One region of the Sphingobium sp. B2 genome, then DNA from elsewhere that is predicted to be linked to it. Evidence: predicted binding sites of a transcription regulator. Region 1 holds the regulator's gene; the other holds the start of a gene.

Region 1 (6,019 bases):
CTGGTCGTCGCAGCCGCTGGCGTCCCCGTCGCCAAGCATGGTAATCGCGCGGCATCTTCCAAGGCGGGTGCAGCCGACACGCTCGAAGCGCTTGGGCTCGACCTGGACCGGGCGGCGGCCAGCGCCGAAAAGACACTGGCGGAGATCGGCATCTGCTTCCTCTTCGCGCAAAATTACCATCCCGCGCTCAAGCGGCTCGGCCCGATCCGCAAGGCGATCGGCGAACGGACCATCTTCAACCTGATGGGACCGCTCGCCAACCCGGCCGGCGTACGCCGCCAACTGGTCGGCATCGCGCGCCCCGCCTATGTCCCCATCTATGCGCAGGCGCTTGCCGAACTGGGCGTCGACCGGGCCATGATCGTGTCGGGCGATGAAGGGCTGGACGAACTGTCGCTGGCAGGCGGCAACGACATTGCCGAAGTCGCGGGCCATGGCGTCGTTGCCATGCATCGCCTGTCCGCTGCCGATCTGGGCCTCTCCACTGCCCCGGTCGATGCGATCCGGGGCGGCGACGCAGCGCATAACGCCGCCGCCTTGCGCGCGCTGTTGCTGGGCGAACCGGGCGCCTATCGTGACGCCGTGCTGCTCAACGCCGCAGCCGCCCTTGTCGTGGCCGACGCGGTTGCGGACCTTAAGGAGGGCGTGGAGGAAGCGGCCGAGACGATCGACCGTGGCCTTGCCAATGCCCTGCTCAATTGCTGGATAGCCTATCAATGACCAACAAGCTGATCGAGATTTGCGATTTCAAGCGCGAGGATGTCGCTCGGCGCAAGGCCGCGACATCGCTGTCGTCGCTCCACGCCCGCGCCAGCGAACAGACGCCCCCGCGCGGCTTTCGCAAGGCGCTGGACGACGCATCCCGTTCCGGCTTCGGCCTGATTGCGGAGATCAAGAAAGCCAGCCCGTCCAAGGGGCTGATCCGCGAAGATTTCGATCCCCCCGCCCATGCGCAGGCCTATGCCGCTGGCGGCGCGGCCTGCCTGTCGGTACTGACGGACGAACCCTATTTTCAGGGTCATGACAATTATCTGATGGCGGCCCGCTCCGCCTGCCCGCTTCCCGTGCTGCGCAAGGATTTCATCGTCGATCCCTGGCAGATTTTGGAAAGCCGGTCGCTGGGGGCCGACGCGATCCTGATCATCGTCGCCGCCCTTGACGACAAGCAGATGGCAGAGATTGAGGATGCAGCGCTTGGGCTTGGCATGGACGCGCTGATCGAAGTGCATGACGAGGCGGAAATGGAGCGCGCGCTCAAGCTGCGATCCCGCCTGATCGGCGTCAACAATCGCGACCTGCGCGATTTCAGCGTCGATTTCGCCCGCACCTATGAACTGGTGGGCAAGGCGCCTGCCGGTTACACCTTCGTCGCCGAAAGCGGCCTTGGCAGCCATGCCGACCTGACCGCCATGGCCGATCATGGCGTGCGCTGCTTCCTGGTTGGCGAAACGCTGATGCGGCAGGCCGATGTCGAGGCGGCGACGCGCAGCCTTCTGACCGGCGCATGACGGGCCTTACCCATCTCGACGCGGGCGGCGCGGCGCGCATGGTCGATGTGTCGGCCAAGGCGGTGACCGCGCGGGAAGCGATTGCAAGTGGCCGGATCGACATGATCGCCGATGCCGCTGCCGCGATTGCGCAGGGACTGGTCAAGAAGGGCGACGTGCTGGCGGTCGCGCGGGTCGCGGGGATCATGGCTGCCAAGCGCACGGCCGACCTCATCCCGCTTTGTCACCCGATCGCGCTGAGCAGCGTGAATATCGACTTCGATCTGGACGAAAGCGGCGTGACCGTCACCGCCACCGCGCGCACCGCTGGCCAGACGGGCGTGGAAATGGAGGCGCTCACCGCTGCCTCGGTCGCGCTGCTCACCATCTATGACATGGCCAAGGCGCTCGACAAGGGCATGGTCATTGGCCACGTCCGCCTGATCGCCAAGAGCGGCGGCAAGTCGGGCGACTGGCGCGCGGCATGAGCCTGCTGCCCGTCGCCGAGGCGCAGGCCCGCCTGTTCGCCCTTGCGAGCCCGCTGCCAGCGGAAGCAGCACCGGTCGCCGCCTGCAACGGACGCTGGCTGGCCAGCGACCTACTGGCGCTGCGCAACCAGCCCTGGGCCGATCTGTCCGCGATGGACGGCTATGCCGTGCGTGCCGCTGAATGGCCGGGGCCGTGGCAGGTCACTGGCGAAAGCGCGGCTGGCGGCGCTGTGCCTGCGCCGCTGGCGCCCGGACAGGCCTGCCGCATCTTCACCGGCGCGCCCCTGCCCGCTGGCGCAGACACGATCCTGATTCAGGAAAATGCCATCCGCGAGCGCGACCGACTGACCGCCAGCGACGATCTTTTGCCTGTCGGGCGCAACATCCGCCCGGCCGCGTCGGACTTTGCAACGAACGCACTGTTGCTGGCAGCCGGGAGCGCCCTTACGCCCGCGCGCATCGCACTTGCCGTGCTGGGCGGCCATGGGACGCTGCCGGTCGGCCGCCGCCCCACGGTCGCGCTGATCTCAACCGGCAACGAACTTGTGCCGCCCGGCGCGCCGACCCCGGCGGGCAGCCTGCCCTCTTCCAATGCGGCCATGCTGGCGGCGATGCTGGCAGGCCTGCCGTGCGATGTCGTTGATCTGGGCATCGTTCCCGATGATCTCGACGCCATGACCGCCGCGCTGAAACGCGCGGCGGCGGCGGACATCATCGTCTCCACCGGCGGTGCATCCGTCGGCGATCATGACATGGTCCGGCCTGCCTTCGCGCAGGCGGGGGGCAGGCTCGATTTCTGGAAGATCAGGATGCGACCGGGCAAGCCGCTAATGGCCGGTACCATCGCCGATGCCGTATTTTTGGGCCTGCCGGGCAATCCGGTCTCTGCCTTTGTCACCGCGACCCTGTTCCTGTTGCCGCTGGTGCGTCATCGCGCCGGATCGACCGCGCCGCTCCCGCGCCTGAGCGAGGCGCGCCTTGCCGCGCCGCTACCTGCGACCGGCGATCGCGACGATTATCTGCGCGCCTATCGGGGGGAGGCCGGGATCGTCTCCGTCACGTCGCAGGACAGCGCCGCCACGGCCGCTATGGCGATGGCCGACTGCCTGATTGTCCGCCCTGCCGGTTCATCGATCGCCGCCGCAGGCGACATCGTCACCATCCTGCCCCTGACGGACTGATCGACCGTTTGATTGAACCCGGTTCCCATGGCCAGATGCGCCGCTTCCGGTCCGTTGTTGGTCGCTTGACTCGCCTCCTTCCGTTTCCTATGTGTTCCTTATACGTTCCATGGAGGACCGCAGGCATGTTGACCCTCAAGCAGCAGGAATTGCTGAGTTTCATCCAGACCCGGCTGGAGGAAGGTGGCGTATCCCCTTCTTTCGAGGAGATGAAGGATGCGCTCGACCTGCGATCCAAGTCCGGCATTCACCGGCTGATCAATGCATTGGAGGAACGCGGCTTCATCCGCCGCCTGCCCAATCGCGCCCGCGCGCTGGAGGTGTTGAAGCTCCCCGACGCCATGCACCGCGCCCCCGCGCCGGTTGCTCCGGCCAAGCCGCAACTGGTGCCCAGCCTGCCGATCGCTGCCAATGACGTCATCGAAATCCCGCTGCACGGCCGTATTGCCGCCGGCGTCCCGATCGAGGCGATGGAGGGGCAGAATATGCTGTCCGTCCCCGCCGCGCTGCTGGGGGCTGGCGATCATTATGCGCTGGAAGTGTCGGGCGATTCGATGATGGAGGCAGGAATTTTGGACGGCGATTTTGCGCTGATCCAGCGCACCGATGTCGCCCGCGAAGGCCAGATCGTCGTCGCCCTGATCGACGATGCGGAAGCGACGCTCAAATATTTCCGCCGCGAAGGACAGCGCGTCCGGCTCGATCCCGCCAACAGCGCCTATGAACCGCAAATCTATGATCCGCGACAGGTGCGAATTCAGGGCAAGCTGGCGGGACTGCTGCGCCGCTATAATTGAGGCCGCCATGACGGGTGACGGCGAGGGCGCGGTGCGACGATCCAGGGATGAGCGTCGCCCGCCATCCTCACCGTGCTGATCCGCGCATCGTCCAGGTCAATGGCAATGCCGCCGGTTCGCGCCAGCATCCGTCGGTCGATCTTCAACCAGCGCGGGCGACACCAACGTGGCAGCGCGCGATCGGCAATGACGATGTCGGCGGCGGCACATTCCCGGCTGAACAAGGCCCGTTCGACCAGCATGTCGCTGCGGGTGGCCAGCACATGCCAGCGCCGCCCGCCCGCCTGTATCCCCACTGCGCACAAATCCGTCGAGCAGCGCGCCTGCCGCAGGTCCGCCATCGCTTCGATCGGCCCGTCATAGCCCGCGCTCTCCGCCAGCGTGTCGCGCACATAATCGCCTGCGCCCGCGCGCAGCAGTGCCATGCCGCCTGTCGATGTCCGCACCGCGACGTGGCGGCCATCGCTCGTCACCAGAATATCGGGCGGTGATAGCAAAAGCACGCCGGTCACGCCGATCGCCACTGGCCCAAGGCCCAGCCAGCGCCACCCGCTGCGCCACAACAGACACCAGAGCAGCCCGCCGATCATCAGCGCGAACAGCCAGGATGGCACCGCCGGCGTCAGCATTGTCGCCATTGGACTGGCGGCGACGCCATGGGCGACCAGCAGCAACAGGTTCAGCGTCTGCGCGGTCATCCACCAGAAGAGGGCGCCCAGTCCGACAAGATCGAACAGCAACGCCAGCGCCTCCAGCGGCATCACGACAAAGGTAGTCAACGGGATGGCGACGAGATTGGCGAACGCCCCCAGCATCCCGGCCTTGTGAAAATGGAACAGCGCGATCGGCATCAGCACCAGTTCGACGACAATGCCGGTCATCAGCATTGCCGCCAGCACGCGCCCCGCCCTGCGCGCCCACCCCTCATCCCGCGCGCTGGTCAAGGCGCGAAAACGCGGATGCTCGGCCAGCGCAACCAGCGCGGTAACGGCGGCAAAGCTCATCTGGAAACTCGGCCCCGTCATCGCTTCGGGCCAGAAGGCCAGGACGATGAGCGCGCCCACCGCGACCAGCCGCAACGTGATCGCGTCGCGCCCCAGCGCCAGCCCGCCCAGCACCAGCAGCGCGGCGATGCAGGACCGCAGCGTCGGCACCTCCGCCCCGGTCAACAGCGTATAACCAATCCCCGCCAGCGCCCCGCCCGCCGCCGCGATCAGCATCAGCGGCCAGTCGAGCGCCGCTCGCTGGCTCAACGCCATCACCCGCATCAACAGGAAAATCACCGCGCCGATCAGCGCCGTCACATGCAACCCGCTGATCGAGAGCAGATGGGCAAGCCCGCTACGGCGCATCGCTTCGGCATCGGCCTCCGCAATCGCGCCCTGGTCCCCCGTCGCCAGCGCCACGGCTATGCCCTGCGCCGGCCCGTCCACCTGCTCCCGAATATGCGCGAACAAACGCGCGCGCAGCGGCGGCGGCGCGGATGACGGGCGTAGGACGTCAATCGGTTTGAGCGCCTTGCCGGTCGCGCCAATCCCCTGAAAATAGGCACGCGCGGCAAAATCATAGCCACCCGGCACGCTGGGCGGGGCTGGCGGCATTAAACGGACGCGAAAGCGGATCACCGCCCCCTCGCCCAATCCGGCCGGAACATCCGCCTCGGCTATGTTGACCCGGATCGTGGCTGGCAGGCCCGGCGCGTCGACCGGACGCAGCATGGCGCGCACCATCTGTTGCGCGGGAACCGCCCGAACCGCCATCACTTCACCCGTCACCACGGTAAAGACAGCGCGCGCCAGCGGCGGCTGCCCCAACAGCACCGCTTTCCCCCATATCAGCGCGCATCCGATGCAGGCCAGCATTCCGCCCGCCACGATCATGCGCCGCAGCCGCGCGCCATCGGGCAGCAGCGACCCCAGGCAAGCGAGCGCCAGCGCACCACAGCAAAAGGCCAGCCACCCGGCCCTGTCGGGCAGCAGGAACCAGGCAGCGATGCCCGCGCCCAGCGCGATCGGCACCCATAGGGGAATTTGCTCGCGCTCCGTCTCCAGCCAGCTTTCCACCCG
Region 2 (6,019 bases), 380 kb from region 1:
TGGGGTTCGAGGCGCTGTCGCGCGGCGCGGCGACATGCCTGTTCGTCGAGCAGGACAAGCTGGCGATCGATTCGATCCGCGCCAATGGCGAAAGGCTGGGCATCAGGCCCGACATCAGGGCGTCTAGCGTCTTGTCTTTGGGGTCCGCGCCCAAGCCATTGGACCTCATCTTCATGGACCCGCCCTATGGCACGGGGGCGGGACAGGTTGCGCTCGACAAGCTGGGGCGGCTTGGCTGGACCGGGCCTGCGACCTGGATCAGCATCGAGACCGACCGGCGCGAGGATGTCGAGGTGAAGGGCTTTGCCATCGACGCCGTGCGTGACGCGGGCAAGGCGCGGATCACCATATTGCGGGCAGTGGATCAGGCGGCTTCGTAAGCCGCCGTCTCCTTGGCGATCAGGATCTCGGCGAGAAAGCCATAAGCCTCCGCCCAGGCGTCCAGCACTGCGTCCGTCGCGACCTCTTCGCCCAATGTCTCCCGGATGGCAGGCAGCAGGGCTGCGGCGACCTTGGGATAATGTTCCGGCCGGACTCCGGTTTCGACATGGCGCGCGACCATGCGGGCGACCGCGCCGTCGAGCGCACCCAGTTTGTCGATATTCTCCGCGTAGCCAAGGATCGCCGCAGCCAGACGCCTGGGCTGTTCGCCGCTTGCCTGTGCAGCCTGATCGAACATCGCCTTCACCTCTTCGTCCTGAAAGAGCCTGGCATACATGGCCGTCGTGATGGCGACGCCATGCTGGCGCAGGGCGGGACCAGTGGATTTGACGATTGCGATGGTGGAAGCCGACAGTGAGCTGGACATATAAACGCCTTTCGACAGACTCGATAAGCGGTATTTAATTTGCATCTTTTAAGATGTAAACAGGATATATGTTTTAACCTGCCTGTCGCAGGATTAACGAACGAACCCATGCAACTGACCCGACATACCGATTATGCGCTGCGCGTGCTCATTCATCTGGCAGCATCGCCAGACGGGCGGGCGACGATTGCGCAGATTGCCGACGCCTATGGACTGTCGCGCAATCATTTGATGAAGGTAGTGCATGGCCTAGCGCAGGGTGGCTTTATCGCGACCCAGCGCGGGCGCGGCGGTGGCTTTTCGCTCGCACGCGCGCCGGAGGAGATCAGCATCGGCGCGGTGGTTCGGCATAGCGAGCCGGACATGAGAATGGCCGACTGTGCGACCTGCCCGATCAGCCCATCCTGCGGGCTGACAGGCATATTGGCACAGGCCGCCGCTGCGTTTCTGGCCGTGCTGGACCGGCACAGCCTGCGCGATGCGACCCGCGACCGGGCCGGACTGGCAGCGATCATCGCTGCCCTGCCCGGCCCGGATGCATTGGTCAGCGGCGACGCGCCTTGCGCGCCTCGCTCGGATTGATGCAGCTATCCTGCACAGTTTTCGAACAAACCGGATAGTCCTTCGCCTCCGCCGGGGGCGGGGTCATGTTGCCACCTACGGTCACCGGGTTGGCAGCCGATCCGACGGGTGCAGCCGGGTCATTGGGAACGCCAGCAGGCGCCGGTTCCATGCCGGGGTCTGCCGGGACAGCGCCGGTCGGCATCCCTGCATTGGGATCAGCAGGGGTTGCCGGAGCAGTTCCGGGTGCGGCAGGAGCCGTCATGGCAGGGTCTGCTGGCATGGCGGGGGCGGCAGGATCGGCAGGCGGTGCCATGTCGCCAGCGGGCGGCTGGCTCATCGGAGCCGGGGTTTCCTGCGCGGTGGCAACGCCTGTGACGGCAGCAAAACTGAGCATCGCGGCGCTGGCCAGCATGATCGACTTCATCGGAAAATATCCTTTCCTTCTTTTCTCATGGCCCCATTACGCGGGGAAGAGTGAGCGAAGAACCGGAGTCGTGACGCGCCCGTTCCGGCTGTGGCGGTGAGCCGTGCCGGATGCGCCATGAGATGAAGCATGAGTGGTCTGCTGGCCAATGCGCCCAAGAGAGGGGCATCTGCCCTTCCCTCCGTATCGAACCGCCTTATTCGCCGGGAAAGCGATCGAATTTTGGCAGCTCGTTAGCCGTTGCCATCCACGGCGGCGCTTCGGCCATCTGGATATGCGCCTGGGGCGGAAAGGCCGACTGATCGTCTAGCGTCGCCGTCTGAATATCGATGCCGCCGGGGAAGATGGCGGGATTGGTGTAGAACAGCCCGGTACCGCACGTTCCGCAAAAATGACGGGTAGCGTTCTCGGAGGATTGATAGGCGACCGGCGTGCCTTCAATGCTTACCGCATCCTGCTGAAACAAGGCCCAACCGACCATCGGCGCGCCGGAACTGGCGCGGCAATCAGCACAGTGACAGATGGCGCTATGCGCGGGCTCCCCGCTGACTTCGTAGCGGATAGCGCCGCACTGACATTTCCCCGTCGCCATGATTCGTCCTCCCTTGCACAATTCCCCTTTTGTTCTCATAGAAGGCGCGTCACTGCAAGGCTGATGCCTTGCCCCCGCCCCTGCCCAGCCCTAGTTGTTGTCCATGAACTTTCCCGCCCCCTCCTCCACCGACCCCGACTATATCAAGGGCCTGAACCCGCCGCAGCGCGAAGCGGTGCTGACGACCGAAGGGCCGGTGCTGGTGCTGGCGGGTGCCGGAACGGGCAAGACGGCTGCGCTGACCGCACGTCTGGCCCATCTGGTCGCGACACGGCGCGCCTGGCCGTCCGAAATCCTGTCCGTCACCTTCACCAACAAGGCGGCGCGGGAAATGCGCGAACGGGTGGGGCGGATGATCGGTCCGGCGGTCGAGGGGATGCCATGGCTGGGCACGTTTCACGCGATCGCGGCCAAGATGCTGCGGCGTCATGCCGAACTGGTCGGGCTGCAATCCAATTTCACGATCCTGGACACGGACGACCAGTTGCGGCTGATGAAACAGTTGATTCAGGCCGAAGGGATTGACGAGAAGCGCTGGCCCGCGCGGCAATTGGGCGGCTTGATCGACCAGTGGAAGAATAAGGGCTGGAACCCGGACGACATCAGCGCGGGCGAGAGCGAGGGCTATGCCAATGGCAAGGGCCAAAAGCTGTACGCCGCCTATCAGGCCCGGTTGCGCGCGGTTAATGCCTGTGATTTCGGGGACTTGCTGCTGCATGTTCTGACGATATTGAAAAGCCATCGCGACGTGCTGGAAAGCTATCGGCAGCGGTTCAAATATATCATGGTGGACGAATATCAGGACACCAACTCCAGCCAATATCTGTGGCTGCGGCTGCTGGCGCAGACGCGCAAGAATCTGTGCTGCGTGGGCGATGACGACCAGTCCATCTATTCCTGGCGCGGGGCGGAAGTCGCCAATATCCTGCGGTTCGAGAAGGATTTTCCCGGCGCGAAGATCATAAGGCTGGAACAGAATTATCGTTCCACCCCGCATATATTGGGCGCGGCATCGGGCGTGATCGCCGAAAATGGCAATCGGCTGGGCAAGACATTGTGGACCGACATCGACGTGGGCGAGAAGGTGCGCGTCGTCGGCATATGGGACGGGCCGGAAGAAGCGCGGCGGGTCGGCGAGGAGATTGAGGCGATCCAGCGCGATGGCGGGTCGCTGGACGAAGTTGCGATACTGGTTCGGGCGCAGCACCAGACCCGTGAGTTTGAGGATCGCTTCATCCAGATCGGGATGCCGTACCGTATTGTCGGCGGTTTCCGCTTCTATGAACGGGCCGAAATCCGCGATGCGCTGGCCTATTTGCGGCTGGTGAACCAGCCCGCCGACGATCTGGCGTTCGAACGGATCGTCAATGTGCCCAAGCGGGGCCTTGGCGACAAGGCGGTGGAGAAATTGCACCGGCTGGCGCGGGCGGAGGGGATACCGCTGCTCCACGCGGCGGCGCGCATCCTCGACACGGACGAACTGACGCCGCAGGCGCGCCGGTCGCTGGGCGCTTTCGTGGGCGATGTGGCGCGCTGGCGCGACCGGGCGGCCACCCTGCCCCATGCCGAACTGGCGCGGCAGATATTGGACGAGAGCGGCTATACCGCGATGTTGCAGGCCGAGCGATCGACCGAGAGCGCCGGGCGGCTGGAGAATCTGGGCGAATTGGCGCGGGCGATGGAGGAATATGAGACGCTGGGCGCGTTTCTGGAGCATGTCAGCCTCGTCATGGACAATGAAGCGCAGCAGGAAGAGCGCAAGGTCACGATCATGACGATCCATGCCGCCAAGGGGCTGGAGTTTGATTCGACCTTCCTGGTGGGTTGGGAGGAAGGGATTTTCCCGTCGCAGCGGGCGCTGGACGAAGGCGGCCTCAACAGCCTGGAGGAGGAACGACGGCTGGCCTATGTCGCGATCACGCGGGCGCGCAAGCACTGCACGATCCTGCACGCCGCGAATCGGCGCATCTATGGCCAATGGACCAGCAGCATCCCGTCGCGCTTCGTCGGCGAATTGCCGCCAGAGCATGTCGATGCGGAAAGCAGCATGAGCGGTGGCGCGTCCTTGTGGCGCGCCAACTGGTCGGAACGAGACGATCCGTTCGCCCATGTCGGGCGCGGCGAAGGGCGTGGCCCGGGGTGGCAGCGGGCGCAATCATCCGGCCAGTTCAGCCGCGAGCCGGTGCGGATCGTGGAGGCGCGCGCATCGGCCGTGTCGATCGGCAACAAGGGTCGCAGCGACATGGCGCTGGGCCTGCGCGTGTTTCACCAGAAATTCGGTTATGGCACGGTGGCGGAGATTGAGGGCAACAAGCTGGAAATCGAGTTCGAAACGGCCGGACGCAAGCGCGTGATGGACAGTTTCGTGTCCATCCCCTGACCCGGCGTGACTGGCCATCGAGGCAGTACATGCCGTCGATGGCCCCTGGTCGGTCCCGGCCTATTCGGGATAATAGCCGACACCCACGACATGATTGTCGACCAGTTCGATCAGCGACATCTTGCGTTCAACCCGATTGTCAGCGCGGTTGAGCCAGACATAGTTGATCTTTCCATGGCCGCTGGTGCGGGCAATTTCTATCATGTCGCGCACGATCGGTTTGCCTTCCGCATCGGTCAGATCGCTGACATCGCGGCCGACCAGGCCGGGATGCGCGCCATAGGCTTCGTAGACCCCGTTGAGATCAAACACGAACACATAGAGTTCCCCGGTGTTGAATGCCCCGTCCTTTTGATTGAACGCAGCAAAGGCAGGCCCGGCGCCGGCCGTCTTGATGGTCGCCACGGCTTTTTCGAGCATGGCCTGCGCCTGTGCTGCATCGGCATGCGGGGCGGCCAGGGCGGGGGCGGCGGAAAGCGCGAGGGCGCAGACCATAGCCGTGAGGGTGCGCGAAAATGGAAACATGAGCCAAATCTCCTCTGATCATCGACGACAAACGCTGAAGCCGGATGCAGGCGGACTTTCGGTCCCGATCCGATTGCCGATGACAGAGCGTAATTAACCCGGTCTGCGCACGCGCATTTAGACGCAGATCAAATCGACCTTTGGTATGAGGCCATATGCATGGAGAGGCCTGTCGCGGCCGCGCCGATCAAGGTCGGAAATCTATCTTGGCCCCGCTGGGCGCAAACGAGTCAGGCAAAGTCCTGGTGCCATCGGCTGGCCATCCGCATCATTTCGCCGACAATATCGCACCGATCGATCGGGCATAGTCCTGCATGGCGGCGACGATGGCTGGCGCGCTGACCGAACGGGGGTTGGGATCAATGGCGCACAGCGTGCCGTAGAAGCTGCCATCAAGCAGAATGACAGGCAGCGACACATAGCTTTGAAAGCCGTAAAAAAGGGGGACATGATGCGTGCGCCAGTCCTGGTCCATGGCGACATGATCGATATAGATGCCTTCGCCGCAACGGCGGATATCGTCGCACAGGGTCTTTTTGATTTCCAGTTCCCCGCCGGGATCAAGGCCGAACTCGATCCGGTCGACGATCTGGCACGCGACCCAGCGATCTTCCGTCACCCTGGCGACCGCAGCGAAACCCATGCCGGTCGTCTGGCAGACCTCTTCCAGTATCGCCCGAATCCGATCGTCATCACCGTGCGCCGCGACCGAGGCAGCGAAATCGT

What was found. Region 1 encodes LexA, which represses DNA repair genes until DNA is damaged. Its sites were predicted from a motif close to GTTCCNCNCTTGTTCT; they were not measured.
Region 2: the regulator LexA is predicted to act here: its motif matches at 2,409-2,424, upstream of FE851_RS07715 (ATP-dependent helicase).

The regions. Positions count from the first base shown of each region.
Region 1 is NZ_VDBZ01000001.1:1,201,138-1,207,156, reverse strand. It holds gene trpD (anthranilate phosphoribosyltransferase) at 1-720, shown strand, start outside; gene trpC (indole-3-glycerol phosphate synthase TrpC) at 717-1,508, shown strand; gene moaC (cyclic pyranopterin monophosphate synthase MoaC) at 1,505-1,975, shown strand; gene FE851_RS05930 (molybdopterin molybdotransferase MoeA) at 1,972-3,156, shown strand; gene lexA (transcriptional repressor LexA) at 3,282-3,953, shown strand; gene FE851_RS05920 (ComEC/Rec2 family competence protein) at 3,944-6,019, opposite strand, start outside.
Region 2 is NZ_VDBZ01000001.1:1,580,189-1,586,207, forward strand. It holds gene rsmD (16S rRNA (guanine(966)-N(2))-methyltransferase RsmD) at 1-380, shown strand, start outside; gene FE851_RS07695 (globin domain-containing protein) at 365-808, opposite strand; gene FE851_RS07700 (RrF2 family transcriptional regulator) at 917-1,390, shown strand; gene FE851_RS07705 (Fe-S oxidoreductase) at 1,353-1,796, opposite strand; gene FE851_RS07710 (GFA family protein) at 1,993-2,388, opposite strand; gene FE851_RS07715 (ATP-dependent helicase) at 2,492-4,768, shown strand; gene FE851_RS07720 (cache domain-containing protein) at 4,829-5,293, opposite strand; gene FE851_RS07725 (GAF domain-containing protein) at 5,562-6,019, opposite strand, start outside.